Regions from separate parts of the Paenibacillus sp. MER 180 genome, predicted to be linked through region 4. Evidence: riboswitches for the same ligand, from Rfam matches in the RefSeq annotation. Region 4 holds a riboswitch; each other region holds the start of a gene.

The links. A riboswitch is a leader RNA that binds a small molecule or an ion and turns the genes downstream of it on or off. The one in region 4 is predicted to bind cobalamin.
Region 1: it holds a riboswitch for cobalamin, as region 4 does, so the genes downstream of both, M3661_RS20765 (ABC transporter substrate-binding protein) here and metE (5-methyltetrahydropteroyltriglutamate--homocysteine S-methyltransferase) in region 4, are expected to answer to the same signal.
Region 2: it holds a riboswitch for cobalamin, as region 4 does, so the genes downstream of both, M3661_RS01700 (DUF4430 domain-containing protein) here and metE (5-methyltetrahydropteroyltriglutamate--homocysteine S-methyltransferase) in region 4, are expected to answer to the same signal.
Region 3: it holds a riboswitch for cobalamin, as region 4 does, so the genes downstream of both, M3661_RS11395 (1-propanol dehydrogenase PduQ) here and metE (5-methyltetrahydropteroyltriglutamate--homocysteine S-methyltransferase) in region 4, are expected to answer to the same signal.

What each region holds. Positions count from the first base shown of each region.
Region 1 is NZ_JAMAVT010000013.1:141,171-146,027, forward strand. Features, by position in the region: gene M3661_RS20755 (ABC transporter ATP-binding protein) at 43-912, opposite strand; gene M3661_RS20760 (FecCD family ABC transporter permease) at 909-1,952, opposite strand; gene M3661_RS20765 (ABC transporter substrate-binding protein) at 1,970-2,971, opposite strand; cobalamin riboswitch at 3,421-3,632, opposite strand; gene M3661_RS20770 (histidine phosphatase family protein) at 3,829-4,710, opposite strand; gene cbiB (adenosylcobinamide-phosphate synthase CbiB) at 4,741-4,857, opposite strand, start outside.
Region 2 is NZ_JAMAVT010000001.1:410,662-415,518, forward strand. Features, by position in the region: gene M3661_RS01700 (DUF4430 domain-containing protein) at 1-3,143, opposite strand, end outside; cobalamin riboswitch at 3,303-3,495, opposite strand; gene rlmN (dual-specificity RNA methyltransferase RlmN) at 3,629-4,726, opposite strand.
Region 3 is NZ_JAMAVT010000005.1:441,318-446,174, reverse strand. Features, by position in the region: gene M3661_RS11400 (alpha/beta hydrolase family protein) at 253-1,569, shown strand; adenosylcobalamin (AdoCbl) riboswitch at 1,682-1,833, shown strand; gene M3661_RS11395 (1-propanol dehydrogenase PduQ) at 2,221-3,363, shown strand; gene M3661_RS11390 (BMC domain-containing protein) at 3,559-3,915, shown strand; gene M3661_RS11385 (EutP/PduV family microcompartment system protein) at 3,928-4,359, shown strand; gene M3661_RS11380 (ANTAR domain-containing response regulator) at 4,437-4,857, shown strand, end outside.
Region 4 is NZ_JAMAVT010000009.1:86,240-91,096, reverse strand. Features, by position in the region: gene M3661_RS15885 (heavy metal translocating P-type ATPase) at 1-2,142, shown strand, start outside; gene M3661_RS15880 (HesB/YadR/YfhF family protein) at 2,333-2,623, shown strand; cobalamin riboswitch at 2,836-3,026, shown strand; gene metE (5-methyltetrahydropteroyltriglutamate--homocysteine S-methyltransferase) at 3,350-4,857, shown strand, end outside.

The DNA of each region.
Region 1 (4,857 bases), on a different contig from region 4:
CGTTATTGCAAAACTACAGCAACTTATGCTTTCCAGGGCCGTCTATAACCCTAGCTTCGGTCGAATAAGAATCTGAGGGCGGCCCGTATCGGGATGCGGCACAACCGTCGTCTCTGTGGCAAAAATACGTGACAGCAGCTCCGTAGTCATGATCTGCTCAGGTGTGCCTTCAGCAGCAATGCCGCCTCCATGAATGACAACAAGCCTATCGCAATATAAAGAAGCCAAATTCAAATCATGGAGCACGGATACGACCGTCAACCCGCAATCCTGCTGCCACTCCCGAACAATATCCATAAATTGCACCTGATAATGAATGTCCAAATACGTCGTCGGCTCATCCAGCAGGACTACAGAAGGGGATTGCACCATTAATTTGGCCAATGCCGTTCGTTGGCGCTGCCCGCCGCTAATCCGATCAAGCGGATAGTCAGCCAGCTCCGTCAGTTGCAGCTTCTCCATAATCCGGTCTACAATCTCTCCACTATCCTCGGATTCTGATCCAAGCCATGATTGAAATGGGAAACGTCCCATCTCAACCACTTCGCGCACCGTAAATCCAAGTGGCGGAAGCGCTTCCTGCTGCAGCACTGCCATCATCTGAGATAGTGCTCTACGCTTATAGGTACCCAGCATTTGACCAGCAAGCTGTATAGAGCCAGAAGTAGGTCGATCCACTCCTGACAACAAAGACAGAAGCGTGGACTTGCCACTACCGTTCGGACCAATGATGCCAACCCACTCCCCAGACTCCACAGCGAAATCCACATCTTGCAGCACATGCTTCTCACCGTAATGCTTGCTCAGTCCTTGAACCTCAATGATGTTGCCCTTCTCCATTTGAATAGCATGATTGCTGCTCTCTGCATGATCTAGATTTGCTTTCGGAAGATGTTCTATTCGCTGTGTCATGACCATTTCCCCCGTTTCGCTCGCTTATTGCGCATAAGCAAGTAGGCGAAGAATGGCGCACCTAGAAACGCGGTTACAACCCCAAGTGGGATTTCTGTCGGTGCGAATGCCGTACGGGCAATCGTATCTGCCCACATCACATATATCGCTCCCCCAATTGCTGAGAGCGGTATCAAATATCGATAATCAGGGCCTACAATTAAGCGCAGCAGATGCGGAACGACTAATCCGACAAAGCCGATGACGCCGGAGACAGATACGGCAGCTGCCGTAATCATCGTTGCCGTCAGCAGCACTACCCATTTCGTCCGCTCTACATGAAGTCCGAGATGCGAGGCCTGCCGCTCACCTAATGCAAGCAAATTAAGCGGTCTTGCATATGCAATAAGAATAACAATGCCAATTGCCAAATAAGGAGCGAGCACCACTGTATAAGACCAGCCTCGCATCGCCAAACTGCCCATCACCCAAAACAAAATCTCATTGATCGTCTGATTTGTCATGGCTACAAGAAAGGAGACGATGGAGCCGAGAAAGGCTTGCATCACGACTCCAGATAAGATCAGTGTCTCGATTGGAATCTTCCCCTGCTCACTGGCCAGCTTAATGACGAACATTAGGGTCGCTACCCCTGTAGCGAATGCAACGACAGGAATCGTCCATTCGCCGAACAGCGAATACTGCAAACCGAAGTAAATAAGGAATGCGGCTCCAACAGAAGCCCCTGAAGATACCCCTAATGTATACGGATCTGCCAACGGGTTGCGCAGCACTCCTTGAAATGCAGTACCTGCGACCCCAAGCGCCGCCCCTACGAGCATTGCCAATAGAACTCGTGGGAAGCGTACCTTCATCATAATTTGCGCGGAAGCGTCATCCCATGTGACCGGTATGAACTGATCCAGCCCTGGAATATGATGAAGAAGAATTTGAGCAATTTCCCCCATTGGCATTTGTACAGAGCCTACAGCAAGACATCCTACAACGGACAAAAGGAGAAGCGCAATACCCGCTCCTCCATACCAACCCATTTTATTCATCGATTTCTCCACGATGATTATTTCACCAAGTCCGGATGAACCGCCTTCGCAACTGCCTTCAATCCGTCAGCTACACGAGGTCCCGGACGGCTGATCAGGTTCTGATCCACACCGATTACTTGATTGTTCTTAATTGCATTGATGTTATTCCAACCGCTGCGTCCACGAATAATTTCTTCCAAGGATTTGTTCGTCTCGGAGTCCACTACACCTTGCGTGAACATGATTACATCCGGATTGGATTTAATAATGTTCTCTTCGTTAATTTGAATCCAGCCGGCTGAATCAGCCGCAACGTTCGTGCCGCCTGCCATTTCAATCAGCTCGTTCATGAACTCGCCGCTGCCTACTGTCCAGCCTGGGGAGAATTCAATATACACCTTTTCCTTCTCCGCACTTTGAACGGCCGACTTCACATCTTCACGCACTTGCTTCATGTTGTCAACAATCGTCTTCGCTTTAGCTTGCTGATCCGTAATTTGACCATACAATTCGATGTTCTTAATCACATCGTCGTACGTTTTTGGTTCTACCTTGAATATTTTAATGCCCAGCTCACGGAACTTCTTCACAACTGGCTCCTTCATCGAGATGCCTGTGAACACGATGTCCGGCTTAGCTTTAATAATTGCCTCTTCATTCGGCTTCGTAATGCCGCCCATTTTCTCTTTGGACTTCGCTGCTTCCGGATAATCATCAAAATCAGACACCCCAACGATTTGTGCATCCAATCCAAGTGCGAACAAGGACTCTGTCTCAGCTGGAGACACGGACACAATACGTTCTGGCGCTTTGTCGAATGTGAATTCTTCACCCGTTGCATCCTTAACAGTCAGCGGATACGTCGTTTTTAGATCATCCTGCTTCGGTTGTTCTGTAGCCCCATTGCCATTGGACTCTTGCTGTGCAGTATTATTCTCAGCAGGCTTAGCCGCATCTTGATTGCCGCAAGCCGCCAGTCCTACTGTAAGCATAAGCGCCAATAGCGCCGCTACCGATTTGTTCAGCCATTTGTTCATGTCAGAATCTCTCCCTCGCGTCATTCTTCCTAGTCTCTAACCATGTACTACCCGTGCAGGTGTAAAGCGGTTCCATCCTTCGCCATGCGAACGATAATGCACTGCAAGCTGCACTTGCCGTAAGAATGTATGTACATCCCCATTCGGTATCAGTTGTCAATGAGCACTTGCATATACCTGAGCTGTAAATCCTACTGTGACTGAATTTGTGATATACATTCGTGCTGTGCAATTGCATTGAACTGCAGTTTACCTTGTACAAACGAAGTGCTTGATGGGATGTGAAATCATTTCCAAATACAGCAAAAACCCCCGATCCTTCGATCCGGGGGAACACAAAGTCATCTATCGCAATATTCAACAGACACCTAGAAGCAGGAAGCAAGCAGCTGCGCTGCCATGTTGCCTGATGCATTACGCCAATGACGTGATCCTCTCCGCGAAGGATACAGCTCGTCCATCTTCAGGCAGGTTTCCTGACTTAGGAGAATACGTTGCAGCTCGCCTTCCCATCCATAGCGGTTCATACAGCACACACTAACGAATTCGACAGTGGCATCATGAGCGCAACACTCCATTCACAGTGGCGGGACCGCGCCGGGTTCACACCGGCTTCCCTATTAACCTCGAATATGCATCGACCATACAATACATCGGTATCTCTTACCGAGCAACGCGTATGGATCCGTACCGCATACATACCCAAGGACCTGAAGTATCACGATTATTCAATATGGAATACATTTCGTCATCCAAGTGCTAAACTCGATAATTGATTATAGGGGAAAAGCCTCTGCGTTGCAATAGATTACATCATTGCGTGCATCTAATGAACCTGCTTTGACACACAAACGTCATCATCTGCTTGGAAGCCGTTCTGCTCGCAAGAACTTCCATTTGCGGGCACATCGCTTCGCCGTAATCATAACACCGCCACCGATTGGCGCAGCGGCTTCCCAGAATGACTTCCGCGGGAAAGCCAGCGTATATAAGCGACGAACGACGCCCCCGTGTGTGACGATGACAACATCCGGCCGCGGACTAGGCCCGCTTCCATATGACTGTCTCTGCATCCGGCTTGTCTTGCTGCGCAGCACACGTCCACGTGGCAGCGGCGAAGAATGGTACGGCCGACGACGGATAGCGCCCTCTTGCCGTTCCATATGATTTCCGCTGCTGATGAAGGAATCACGCGCATTGCGCAGCACTTCCCACCATACATGCGCCGTTCGCGTACAGAAGGACTGCCACGGTTCCCCGCGCGGCGGCTGGATGGCTGATGAATCGTCAAGCCATCTTCGATACTGTGGATCTTCCTTCAAGTCATTGTAGGTTAACCCTTCCCACATACCGAAGTCATATTCTCGCAGCCTTGTGTCCTCCACAGCTTGGATGCTGTCACGCGGACGCAAATAGGCGAGCGTGTCGCGACAGCGGCGCATATCGCTCGTGTATAGCAGCGGTGATGGATGCGCCAATGTTCGGCGAAGAGCTCGGAGCTCTTCTGTTGAATCCGGCAATAGCGGTACATCCGAATAGCTAATATATCGCCGCTCCGTATTCTCTTGCGTCAAGCCATGACGAACAAGTGCGAAGCGCACAATTTTGCCGCTTGCTTGACTCTTTTTTCGTAACATATGTCTTGTCATTAATAATCGTTTCCTGTTGTTTTTCGATGCTCCTGAACGACGCCGGTTCCGATGAATAGCGGGAGCATTCCATTTAGTTGTCCGTGTCATCCCATTTGTACTCCTTCATCCGCCATTCATCTACAGAAGCCATCCTCCGCGCACATATAGGAGCAGGCCTGCCAGAATAACAAAGACTGTCGAGCTGCTTACGAGCAGCCTGCATACCGCAGGCACATGCTCTGCTTGCAGAGGCTG
Region 2 (4,857 bases), on a different contig from region 4:
TCATTATTCCAAGGAGAAGTAACTTCAGTACCGCTATCAATATTCAAGTTGGCAATTGTATGATTCGCGAGAATTTTAGGAAGTTCTGCCGCTCTGAATTCCAATGACAACTTTTGTGAAGAGAGCATCTCCTGCTCCGTCCCCAAGAGAACTTCCTTCGTGTGTTCATCTAACTTTATATGAGAATCTCCTGTTGGTAAGGCACCAATATCAAGCCCTAAATTACAGGTGTAACTCCACTGAAGGACATCCCCATCAACCAGCTTATGCTTGTCTGCACTGTGAGCATAGAACTTTTGGTTAACGGAGTACATCCACCCACTGTTAGGTCCTTTATCGAACTCACCTAAGTCAGCAATAGACTGTACATAAAGTGATTCCCCTGATCCTACGTATTGTAAAGGTACCCCTGTCACATCTAACAATCTTTTCAATACGGTAAATGCTGTATCATCCTTGAATAGGGGTACAGAAATAGGACTAATAATCTCCCCTTCCCCAATAGAACGTTTCTCTACAGAAATTGTTACCGCGCCAGTTACCAGTGGATCAACGACTCCTCCTCCATTGCCGTTATCTCCGCCAGGCGTATCCTTTATTTTTGCGATATATGCTAGAAACTCACCGAATTGCTTCGTCTTAATGACTAGGTCGCCTACACTATTGGCATAGGAATAGAACTCATCATGTCTAACGGATTCATCAGTGTATTTAGGTATGATTACGATTGTTCCGTTCGCTTCCATGAGTGCTGCTTCTTTATTGCCTTGCCCCTTCAAAGTAAGAGTTGCATGCTTATCAACATGAATATCTTGATCTCCGCCAACCTTAACACGGGAATCAATTCCTGTTGCCTCTTTATTATAAGTGGACAAGCCTCCATTCAGCCCGGAAAGTAAAATATCATCACTTCCACTTAAAATTCTAGGCAATTCCAGCTTTCGATCCCATGAAGAAATTACAAATGTGTTCGGTTCAATTTCTAAATATGTACTGCTTGTAACGGAAGCTACATGGGGCAGCTCATCTTTCGAAAATACAAGTGTTACTTTGTTTTCTGAAAGAGGTTCCTGTTCCGATCCCACACTTACATTTGTTTCATTCTCACCGACTACAATTGTCTTGTCCCCAGATGGATTAGGATCGGGTACCGAGCCAATATCCTTGCCCATATCGGTTGTGTACTGCCAGCGAAGAACGTCCCCACCCTTCAATGTATATATCCCCGCGCTATAATTCGGGAATGCTCCATTCACGGAATACATCCAGCCGCTTAACGGTCCCTTATCAAATTCCCAAAGTGGATCGATGCCTTTGATATAAACCGATTTGCCTGAACCACTGTAGTCAAAGTCAATGTTTCGATCATCGAGCTCTCTTTTTAAAGCTGTGAAGGCTGTATCTCCTTCATACAATGGTATTGTTACTGGTGCAAGGATATCCCCTTGACCAACGGATCTTATTTCAACGGACAATGTCGCTGTTCCAATCGATTTAGGCAATTCCAAGCTAACTGCCAATCCATTGCTTTCCTCTTGTCCCGTTACGGCAGCTCCAAGAGCTTGAACCGTAAGTCCGCCAGTAACAGCACGGCCTTCAAAAACGAGCTTTGCTTTTTGACTATTAAGAAGTGAGATTGTTTTTAGTTTCAGTTCAGTCGTTCCTGGCTTTACTAGCCAACTGTCAATCTGCGACGCTTGAGGCGTAAATGAATCTCCCGCAAGCTGTACTTCGACCGTTGGATTTACAGCGCCCTGTTGAATAGAAGAGACTGTAGAAATCATCGGCTGACGACCATAATAGAAATAGAGGTCATCGCCATTTTTTATCTCATATGCACCTGCTCCTACAGAAGGAGCACTTCCATTCACTTTGTATTTCCAACCATCGCTACCGCCAAGTTTCCCTTCATTTTGACCAGCAACGGATGTTAGTCTTGCTTGATCCCCATTCCCCAAAGTAAGGTAGGGAATTGATGGATTGGCTTGATCCAGCGCTAGCTTTAGTGCATCCAATGCGGTGAGCTTTTTGTTGTTTGCATCCAAGGAAATTTGGTTAGGTTGATAAATGAAATCGTCAATCCCTTTGACACTAACCTGCACATTAACATGTGATTGATCCGATGGAAGCTTCACTTCCGCGAGGCGACTCCATACCGATTTTCCATGCTTGATGTCGAGCAACGCAACAAGAGCCTGCTCGGTAGCCATCCTATTTGCAGAAGAATCTGTTAATTTCCATTTGAACGATCCATCATTTTGTTGGAAGCGTGCATACGCATCGATAACTGTTCCGTTAGGCTCTTTCCACTTTGCTGACAAGACATCGTCGCCTGCAGCAACCAATCCCGATACGGATGTAGATAAGCTATTGGAATTATCTCCGGATCCCCATGTACCAACGGAATCAAACCCTCCATTGTCCAATTGGCGTTTTTTCAACAATTCCTTAGCTCGTTCAATTGCCGCATCTACCGCGCTCTGTCCTTGGTATTGACCGAGTGCAAGCAGCGCCATACCAGTAATGTCAGTATCTCCTGAGCTGCCGGTAGCTGACAGTCCATAACCTCCGTCTGCGTACTGTGCTTTAAGCAGATAATCGAGCGCTTTTTGCTTGGATGCGGCATTCCATGACCCCATATCCTGACCAAGCTTCTCACCGGCGCTTAAGGCAAGCATTGCCCAAATGTGTTTATTAACTCCACCGATAGCACCCGTTGCTGGATCTTGCTGTGCTGCCAGCTCCGCCCACAGATTCCGGTTCGTTTCCCAAGCGTGAGCCGGATTCTTTCCTAATGCAAGCAAGCCATAAATATATCGAATATGATCGGTGCCTCCTGCATTTGGTCGAAGTCTTGGCTCTTTTGTTTCCCATGTAGGTAATCTCCAAGTTCCATCATGCAAATCTTGACCCGCACTCCACAGAGCAACAAGCTCCCACCATGAATCACTTACAGCATCTTGATTAGAAGCATCCTTATAATAGTCCTTATAGTATTGAACCGTATGTTCAATCATGTTATTTAACTGAGTATTGCCCTGCCCGCTCGCCGCTCTTATGACTTGTGGCTGTACAAGAGATAACAACAATACGATACTTAGTAATGCAGACAAGCTCTTCTTCAACATTCTGTTCGTAATCATCTTCAATGTCTGATCTCCTTAATATGTCGATATGAAGGCAATAAAAAAACACCTTTCCATGTTAGAAAGATGTTAGGTAACCACTTCGATGCAGCTAAATACACTAGTAATCTCCTACTAGCAGCACGAATAAACATCCCCCTCCCATCCTCGTGAGAAATATAGAGCACTTATATGGCAGGTCTCCTGGCTTCGCATCATCGCTCGACAATCTACCTTCCCGTTAGCTCAGTTAACAGTGGATAAAAGCCTTGATTGTCAGCTCTGCGTTACAGTGGCGGGACCGCGTCGAACTCGCATCGACTTCCCTATTAAGCTGAGCATGCACAGCACCATATAAACTATTTCTATGTAATTGCGATAAGAATACGTGGTTTTATTGTAGCAAAATTTAGCATGACGGACAAAGAACTTTCTCATAGACAGCACGAAAAAAAGCGACCTACCCATTGGTAGGTACGCTTTTTGTAAACTACAAAATATTTTTAGCTCATAGCTGCCTGATCGGCACCAGCACCGCTTTCTTTCTTAATCTGCTTGCTGCGAAGCTGGCCACAAGCAGCATCAATGTCTGTGCCATGCTCCAACCGCACGCTGCAGCTAATGTTATGTTTCTTCATGACATCATAGAAGCCACGAATCGACTCCTGCTCGCTGCGCTGATACTGGCTGTGCTCATCAACTGGATTGTACGGAATTAAGTTCACATTGACCTCGTCCTGCATCTTCCATTCTTGAATCAGCTGCACCAACTCAAGTGCGTGCTCCTGCTGATCGTTCACGTCCTTCAGCAAAATATATTCCAGCGTCACCCGTTGGTTCGTCGTGTTGATGAAGTACCGAATCGCCTCCATCACCTTCGCAATCGGAATCGCGCGGTTAATTTTCATAATGCGCGTGCGCAGCTCATCATTCGGCGCATGCAAGGAAAGTGCCAAGTTCACCCGCAGATTAATATCTGCAAAGTCTTTGATCTTATTCGCCAAGCCGCTTGTTGATACCGTAATTCGTCTCGCTCCAATTGCCAGACCTTTGTGGTCAGTAACAACCCGCAAGAAATCAACGATATTCTCAAAGTTATCGAATGGCTCTCCGATACCCATCACGACGATATGGCTGACCAGATCACCCTCACCCACTGCATCCAAATGGTGCTGAACCTTCATGATCTGCTCCACAATCTCGCCGCTCGACAAGTCGCGGCTCTTCGCCAGCAGTCCGCTCGCACAGAAGCTGCAGCCGATGTTGCAGCCAACCTGAGTCGTCACACATACCGACAGCCCGAATTTGTGTCTCATCAACACCGTCTCAATCAAGTTGCCATCCTGCAGCTTGAACAAGAACTTGATTGTGCCGTCAGCCGATTGCTGCTTCACATGCTCGTTAAGCGTATGAATAACGAAGTGTTCGGACAGCAGTGCTACGCTGGCTTCATTTACTTCTGTCATATCAGCGAAATCCTTGACCCGCTTGCGATATAGATAATCCCACACTTGGGATGCCCGTGACTTCTTATGCCCCCGCTCCTCTAACCAAGCGGCCAACTGATCCAATGTTAATCCATAGATGGATTGCTTATTCATCTAGTGCCCTCTTTTCAACACGTCAAAATTCTGTCTTACTTGCTTATAAATGCTCTACCTACAAGTGTCATTCCTTCTATAAATCACTGAACTTCCTCTATAATCTGATTATTATTGTCCCAGAACTTCTG
Region 3 (4,857 bases), on a different contig from region 4:
TCACCTAACGAGTACCGACGAGCTTCATAATAAAGATACCTCAGCTCTATTCATATGAGCTGAGGTATCTAAACTAACCATTTTTGTTTTTTAAACTGTCCACTTGACAGGGAGCACTTCACAGCAGCTTACCTCGTCTTTTTTACAGCTTACTTTGTTATTCATACAGCATAGTGTCGTTCATATTTACTCTGCACCAATCGTTATGTATGCTGATGCTGCACGAATGAAGCAGAGGAGGCTTGGATTTGGATGATAGGAAACATCATATTGATTATTGCAGCAGTTTGTGAGATATCATTTGCAGTATTCCGCATTTGTACAAAGTCATATCAGAAAAAGATCAAAGCTTTGATAAGGATTGGCGCTTTTGCAGCATTCCTAATTTTCACATTGGCTTCGGTCATTGAGTGGAGCTTCCGTTGGATGGGACTTGGACTGCTGCTGCTTGTCTGGGCGCTACTTGGAGTATGGACGCTCATACGCAGCAAAGAGGAACACAAAGAATATAAAAGAGGCCGCGTTATCAGGAATGCAGTTGGTATGTTTATGCTCGTCGTCATTGCTGTAACTCCTGCTCTCGTATTTCCGCAGTATCATTTGCCCCCAATTACGGGGAAGTATCAAGTCGCAACCGCATCATATACCTATGTTGATAAAAATCGTATCGAACAATTTACAGACACAGGAGAAATTCGGCACGTCAATGTTGAGTTTTGGTATCCTGAGCATGCAGACGAAACCTATCCGCTGTTGGTATTTTCTCCTGGTGCATTCGGCAGCAAAGGAAGCAATATCTCAACCTATATGGAGCTTGCGAGCCACGGGTACGTAGTATGCGCTATCGATCATCCATTTCATTCTTATTATACGGCATCTGAAGACGGAAACAGGACATTCATCGATTCGGGATATATGAAGGAAGTCAATGACTCCAACAAGGGCAAATACACGGTAGAACAAATGTATGGGCTTATCCAAAAATGGATGAAGCTGCGTACGGATGACATGAATTTTGTAATCGATACGATTGTGGAAAAAGCAATAACGAGCAGTGACAAGGTGTATCCGCTAGTGAATACTCAAAAGATAGGTGTGTTTGGACACTCCATGGGCGGAGCAGCAAGCGCTTGGCTTGGCAGGGAGCGTGATGATGTTGGCGCCGTTGTCAATATCGATGCCCCAATGTTTAGCGAGCTCATATACAACAAGGAGACCGATGATTTTGCGGCAAGCAACCAGCCCTATACGACTCCACTTCTTAATATCTATTCTGACGGTGTGTGGGTACAGCTACTACAGCACAACAGCAAATCCCCTTATGCAGCTAACAAGGTTATTGATAAAAACGGTAAAGTCGTGCATACCGTCCATTTCCAAGGAGCGGAGCATATGAGTCTTACCGACCTGTCTCTCATTTCCCCGCTAATATCCAATATGCTGCAGGGCGGCAGGGTGGCGGAGATTGATCCCTATTACTGTCTTGAAACGATGAATCATATTCTAGTACAGTTTTTCGATTGCTATCTCAAAGGGCAGGGCAGCTTCACATCTGCTGGGACATATTGACGGGCAAATCACTCTTAACTATTTCGATCCTCAACTTTTATCTTTTTTTCATATTGCGTTACAGATTGTTTGTGCTATAATAATTGTCGAATGGATGACCCATTCACGTCATGCACAATAGAAGAAGTTATAGACGATGGAAGTTTGGTGCAAATCCAACGCGGTCCCGCCACTGTGATAGGCCGAATGCTCGGTCTTAAGTCAGGTCTTTTGTCTAGTAACTTTGCCAGGCCAGTCATTTCGAGGCGAAAGTGACTGGTTTACAAGTCTAGTGACGATTGCGCCTCGCTAGGCTTTTTTATATTTTCTTGGAGGCTGTCGACAACGCAGTCGAGTCAGCCTGGTGGTCGCCGCCGAAAATACAAAGATGTACAAGCTGGGCAAGCGGGACGTTTTTCAACGAAGAAGAACCAAATGCACAATGATGTGCATGTCCCACCTTTTTTCTTATACAGATTTGTCGTAATGATGAACTCGATTATATTGAGGTTGACGCCTGTTTGCGTTACGATGTACAGTATAGATGATAATTGAATGATAAGTTGCACAATGGCGTGCACACGACATAACAAGCAAAGAGGCTTTTTGAAGGGATCCATCCCTTTGAGAGGCCTCTTTTTTTGTTGCAACTACTCGTTGGAGGTGCTTTACGTGGATAAACTTTCGATCAAAGCCGATCTCTATATGGGGCATGGCGCGCTGGATCGTCTGATGGAATGGCGTAATAAGCGGATTTTCATCGTTACCGATCCATTCATGGTCAAGTCAGGGATGATCAACATGGTATTCGATCGGCTGCATGAGAGCAATGAGCAATATATTTTCAGCAATATCGTACCTGATCCTCCTGTTGAAATCGTAACCGAAGGTGTTGAGGCATTGGGTGCGTTCAACACAGATTTAATCATTGCAATTGGCGGCGGGTCTGCGATTGATGCGGCTAAGGCGATGAAGCTGTTTGCGCAGAAGCTTCTGAACCAGCAGGAGATTCCATTCGTGGCAATCCCGACGACAAGCGGGACGGGCTCCGAGGTGACATCATTTTCGGTAATCAGCGACAAACAGAAGAACATTAAATACCCACTCGTATCCGATGATATGCTGCCGCAAGAGGCGATATTGGATCCGGAGCTGGTTAAGAGTGTGCCGGACTTCATTACGGCAGATACTGGAATGGATGTATTGACGCATGCGATTGAAGCTTATGTGTCTACAAAAGCGAATGATATATCCGATGCGCTTGCCGAGAAGGCAATTAAGCTGGTGTTTGCTTACTTGCCACGTGCATATAAGGATGGTGGAGATTTAGAAGCACGTGAGAAGATGCATAATGCCTCCTGTATTGCGGGCATGGCATTTAATATTACTTCGCTGGGGCTTAACCATGGCATTGCGCATGTCGCTGGAGCCAAATTCAAAATTGCGCATGGCCGCATGAATGCGATGCTGCTCCCGCATGTTATTGAATTCAATGCGAATTATAAGCCAGGCTATGGCAGGGAAGAGAGCACAGCTTCAGCGGTTCGCTATGCAGAAATCGCGAAAAGCTTGGGTCTATCCGCACCGAATCCGAAGAGCGGTGTACGCAGCTTGGTGCAAGCTATCAAGCAGCTGCAGAAGCAATTGCAGATGCCGCAGACGCTGAAGGAATGCGGAATTGAGAAGGCGCTGCTGGACGAAATGAGAGAGTCGATTGCTGAAGGTGCGTTGAAAGACGGCTGCACAGCGACGAATCCTCGTGTACCAACAACTGGAGATGTGGCTGAAATTTTGAACAAAATGTTTCAATCGTAGGTTTGCGTCGAATTTTGTCTGAATGTGTATTGACAACGTTTGCAGTATTAAAATATAGTAAAGGTAACACAACGGCGTGTTGCATACAAAACCAAGCAAAGAGGCTTCTTAAAATTCCTGTGTGAACTTTTAAGGGGCTTTTATGTTTTTTTACAGCAATTTCACGTGTTTCTGACATGAGAGTGAGATGATGGTATGGAGCAACACACTGAGAAACAACGCGTTATCCAAGAGTACGTGCCTGGTAAACAGGTCACGCTGGCTCATATTATCGCGAATCCGAACCCTGATATCTATAAGAAGCTGGGATTAGGGAATGACGCACATGATTCAATCGGAGTCATGACGATAACACCAAGCGAGGCTTCCATTATTGCAGCGGATATCGCGACGAAGGCGGCTGGCGTACAGATCGGCTTCGTCGATCGCTTCAGCGGATCACTCGTCATTACAGGCGATGTATCCTCTGTCGAATCTGCTATAAGTGAAGTGCTGTTTGGACTTCAAAATATTTTAGGCTTCTCAACTGCTGCGAACATAACGAGAACGTAGGTGAAGAAGCTGATGAGAAAAATTATTTTCGCCGGAAGTACCGGTTCTGGCAAGACGACACTGTGCCAATGGCTGCACGGTCAAGAAATTGCCTATAAAAAGACGCAAGCGATTGAAAGCTTCGACCAAGCGATCGATACGCCGGGCGAGTGCATCGAGAACCGATATTTATACAAGATGCTGCTCGTAACCAGCGTAGATGCTGACGTAATCGGGCTTGTGCAAGATTGCACGAAGGAAGATAGCTACTTCCCACCGGCCTTCGCAACTGTATTCGCCAAGCCGGTCATCGGCGTGGTGACGAAGGTGGAACTGGCCGAGTCGCAGGAGCAAATCGCACAAGCGAGAGCTCATCTGCAGGCGGCTGGTGTGGAACAGATATTTGAAGTCTCGACGATAGAGAATGTGGGAGTGGAGGCGCTTCAGCAATACTTGGAAGCGTAAACGGCTGATTCTATTATTACAAGAGGCGCAATACCAATAGACAAGCAAATAACGGCAGACAATGAGGTGCATGACACATGAATGGAAAAATTGTAATAGTCGACGACGAACCTATTACAAGAATGGATATTCGTGAGATGCTCGAAGAGGCGGACTACAATGTAGTAGGCGAAGCTTCCGATGGATTTGAAGCCATCGAATTATGTAAGAAGCATCTGCCTGACCTCGTCATCATGGATGTTCAAATGCCCATCCTCGATGGGCTCAAGGCTAGTAAACGAATCTTAACAGAGCAGCTGGCAGGAGGAATTCTTCTCCTGACCGCCTTCAGCGACAAGCAAACTATCGAGAAAGCCTCGGCTGTCGGTGCGCTTGGCTATCTGGTAAAGCCGCTTGATGAAAAGTCGTTCATTCCCATGGTGGAAGTGACCATTGCCAAAGGCAAGGAAATACGCAAGCTGGAGCAGAATCTATCGAAGCTGACGCAGAAGATGGAAG
Region 4 (4,857 bases):
AAGGGGCTGAGCCGTATGCAGGGAGTGCAGACGGCAGCAGTCAATTTAGCAACAGAGACGGCGAAGGTCACCTATATTGGATTGAAGCAAGAAGATATATTGACTAAGATCTCTCAGCTGGGTTATACGGGGCGGCTGAAGAAGGAAGAAGGCGAGAGTGTACAGGAATCGCCAACACAGCGGAATATGCGTCGATTGCGCAATACGTTCCTCGTCTCTGCCCTATTGTCCATTCCACTTCTGTGGTCCATGGTGGGTCATTTTTCGTTCACCTCATGGATTTGGGTGCCTGAATGGTTCATGCACCCTTGGGTACAAATGGTACTGGCAGCGCCGGTTCAATTTATTATAGGGGCACGCTTCTATGTTGGCGCATTTAAGGCACTCCGTAGTGGAAGCGCCAATATGGATGTGCTTGTCGCGCTCGGTACGACCTCAGCCTATGTGTACAGTGTGTACTTGGCGTGGCAATGGCAGATTGGCGAGCTTCATCATCCTGAGATGTATTTTGAGACGAGTGCTGTTCTCATTACGCTCATTCTTCTGGGTAAATGGCTGGAGGCTTCAGCTAAAGGGCGGTCTTCTCAAGCGATCCGAGCTCTGATGGGGCTGCGTGCCAAAACGGCAACCGTTGTGCGCGACGGTGAACAGGTGGAAGTGCCTGTGGAAGATGTGGCAAGTGGGGATCTCGTACTTGTTCGGCCAGGTGAGAAAGTACCGGTAGACGGCATTGTAGTTAGCGGGATATCAACCGTGGATGAATCCATGCTTACTGGTGAAAGCGTCCCTGTTGAGAAGCAAGCCGGCGATAATGTATACGGGGCTACCGTGAATGCGCAGGGGGCATTTACGATGAGAGCGACTCAGGTCGGCTCCGAGACGGCGCTCTCGCAAATTATTAAAATCGTTGAGGAGGCGCAGGGCTCCAAGGCTCCGATTCAGCGGATCGCTGATAAAATATCAGGCATCTTCGTGCCGATAGTCGTTGGGATTGCGGTGCTTGTATTCTTAATTTGGTATTTCGCTGTTGAACCAGGCAACTTCGGTGTAGCCTTGTCTCGAACCATTGCCGTACTCGTAATTGCTTGCCCGTGTGCGCTCGGCTTGGCAACGCCAACGTCGATTATGGCGGGAACCGGACGTGCTGCAGAATATGGTGTACTATTCCGTGGCGGCGAGCATCTGGAAGGCGCCTATCGGGTGCAGACGGTTGTGCTCGACAAGACAGGAACCGTAACAGAAGGGGCTCCTTCGCTTACAGATGTTGTATTGCATGATGGGAATGAAGTCGAGAAGACAGAACTCTTGACCTTACTGGCATCTGCTGAGAAGCAATCCGAGCATCCATTGGCACAGGCGATTGTGAAGGGATTGTCGGAGCAAGGGATCAGTACGGTCGAACCGGATTCATTTCGAGCTGAACCTGGATATGGAATAGCGGCTGAGGTGAATGGGCATCAGATCATTGTCGGCACACGCAGATGGATGGAGAAGAACGGGGTAGCAAGCGCAGATGCGGAGGAAGCATTGCAAGACATGGAGCAGGCAGGCAAGACGGCAATGCTTATCGCGGTTGATGGCAGCTGGAAAGGCATAGTTGCCGTTGCCGATCAAGTGAAGGCTTCTTCGAAGAAGGCCATCGAGCGGCTGCATCAAATGGGGATACGCGTTGTTATGATGACAGGAGACAACACCCGTACGGCCAGAGCAATCGCGTCACAAGTAGGGATTGATGATGTATTTGCAGAGGTGCTGCCTGAACAGAAGGCACAGCATGTGCGCGAGCTGCAGCAGAGAGGCAGTGTCGTCGCCATGGTAGGCGATGGAATTAATGATGCGCCAGCTCTGGCAGCAGCGGACATTGGGTTCGCGATCGGTACAGGTACGGATGTAGCAATGGAGACGGCAGGCGTAACCTTAATGCGTGGCGACTTGAACGGCATTGCGGATGCGATGGAGATGAGCCGCCGTACCATGCGCAACATTAAGCAGAACTTGTTCTGGGCACTTGTATACAATACGATTGGTATCCCGATTGCAGCAATCGGATTGCTTGCCCCATGGCTTGCAGGAGCGGCTATGGCCTTCAGCTCGGTATCCGTTGTACTGAATGCACTGCGGCTTCAACGCATCAAGCTGTAGCCTGACAGAATTTCACGGTAGAGATCGTGATGTTCCTAAACAGAAGGAAGCATATAATCATATCGCCGAACGTATTATGCGGTAATGATTATGCGGATCATTGACGAACTGTCAACTTTGGTGTTAACAAAAGTGGCGGCCACATGGTATGATCAAATCGGATGAAAGGTATGATTAAGGAGGTCTGAACATGCAATTACGCGTTACAGCGAAGGCAGTCGAGCGTTTTTTGGCTGATTGGGGATTCACAGCAGGAGACTCAGTACGCATATTCGTCCGCTACAGCGGATTCAGTGCTTCAGGACCTTATTCATTCGGCATCATGAAAGACAGTCCGCAATATCCAGCAGTGACGGAAGTTGTGAACGGCATTACGTTCTTTATGGAGCAAAATGATGTATGGTTCTTGGATAATCGTGAATTGACGCTAGATGAGAAAGGCGAAGATATTGTCTTTCTGCATGAAGGAATGGTCATCTAGCGCATCAACCCGTAATCATCAATAGGCGAGCCGAGAGGCTCGCCTATTGTGCATGGATAGACGCCTAGTGAATCGGAGTTTAATGAAGATAAGGTCACAGCTCCGGTATTTGTTTATTTTGGTTAGAGATGAGAAAAAATCCTTGTCATTCGTTCTGGTTAGATATATAATCGTTCTCAATTGGGGGAAGCGTGACTGCGACTTTCAATGCAATTGAATATGAGGAAACAGGTGCTTTGGGTAACGTCGAAGCTTAATAGGGAAGCCGGTTGGAAATCCGGCGCGGTCCCGCCACTGTGACAGTTGAGGTATTGCGAGAGAGCCACTGGTCGTAATCGATCGGGAAGGCTGCAAAGGCCAATGAAGCTGAAGCCAGGAGACCTGCCTGTTTTGACAACACTGTTCGTACCTACGGGAGATAGGGAAGTGTTCGTAAGCATGGATATCGGTTTTCGATTCCTCTTAGCATGAGGGTAGTATGCTAATGAGACGGAAGGATCGATTTATTCCACTATGACTTCATGGACGTTTACGAGACATTTCTGTTGTTGGACAGGAATGTCTTTTTTGCATATTGGGATGCAATGAAAATTTCTGAAGTCTGAGTGATAAAGTCACATATGGTGGGGTAGAGCGTTCAACTGCAATCTTAATTCCGTGTTAAGCGATAGAAATTGTACAACTATATCCCGTACGGCAAATTGACTCATGGAGAGGGGCAGTATGATGACCGTTCATTCAATCAAGACAAGCACAGCAGGTTACCCTCGGATCGGATACGACCGGGAATGGAAGAAGGTATTGGAGCAATATTGGGCTGGGAACAGTTCTGTTCAGCAGCTGGAAGAAGAATTGGCGCGCATCAATGATGTTCGGCTGAAGACGATGCAGGACGCTGGCATTGACCTGATTCCAGTAAATGATTACTCCTGGTATGATCATGTGCTTGATATGACAGCCACATTCGGATTGATACCGTCACGGTTTGCATATGACGGTGGAGAAGTGAACGCAGATTTGCTGTTCGCCTTGGCTCGCGGTACACAGGATGCGGTAGCTTGCGAGATGACGAAGTGGTTTAATACGAACTATCACTACATTGTGCCGGAATGGGAAGGCAAGGCGCCGCAATTGACGGTCAATCGCCCGTTGCAAGCCTATCGCCAAGCGAAGCAGATTCATGGCATTGAAGGTAAGCCAGTCATCATCGGGCCATATACTTATGTCCGCTTTATTAAAGGGATTAAACCGGAAGAGCGCCTGAACGTTCTTCGCCAATTCGTAGGGGTATACGGACAGTTGCTTAGCGAGTTGGAGGGTGAAGGTGTGCAGGCTGTGCAATTGGATGAACCTGCATTCGTGCTGGAAATGCCAAGCGAGCATTGGGCTGCTGTGAAGGAAGTCTATGCCGAATTGCGCAAGGCAGCACCAAGCTTATCATTATGGGTTCAGACCTACTTCGATGCGGTGTCCGACTACGAAGCGTTCGTGTCGCTTCCGGTGGATACGCTCGGATTAGACTTTGTTCATGATAGAGGGAGAAATGAAGCAGCGCTTCGTCAATTCGGATTCCCTGCGCAGAAGCAGCTTGCTGTCGGCATTATTGATGGCCGCAATATTTGGCGTACGGACTTAGCGGCTGCTGCAGTATGGCTGGAGTCTGTGGAAGGGATTGTACCGAAGGAACGCTGGATTATTCAGCCATCATGCAGCCTGCTTCATGTACCACTCACGGCGGCGCGGGAAACTGAGCTGTCAGCACCAGTGCGCGAGGCATTGGCGTTCGCGGATGAGAAGCTGGAGGAGACTGCCCTACTTGCTCGTCACTTCGCAAGCCCGAGTGAAGAGACGCGTGCAGCATTAGCAGAGAGCGGTGCTCGTGTTCAAGCATGGCGGACAGAACCATTAAGACAGCGTCCACAAGTCGTTCAGGCGTTGGAAGAACTGCTTCGTGCAGAAAAGGAAAAAGGAATTGAACGTCTTCCATTCGAGGAACGCAAGGAGCTTCAGCGCAAGCGCTGGCCATCGCTGCCGCTCCTGCCGACCACAACGATTGGCAGTATGCCGCAAACTGCGGATATCCGGCGCGCACGCCTTCGCTTCCGCAAGGGAGAATGGGATGCGAAGACGTATGAAACCTATTTGGAAGAAGAAATGACACGCTGGATTCGCATTCAGGAAGAGATCGGCATTGACGTGCTGGTACATGGTGAATTCGAACGCACGGACATGGT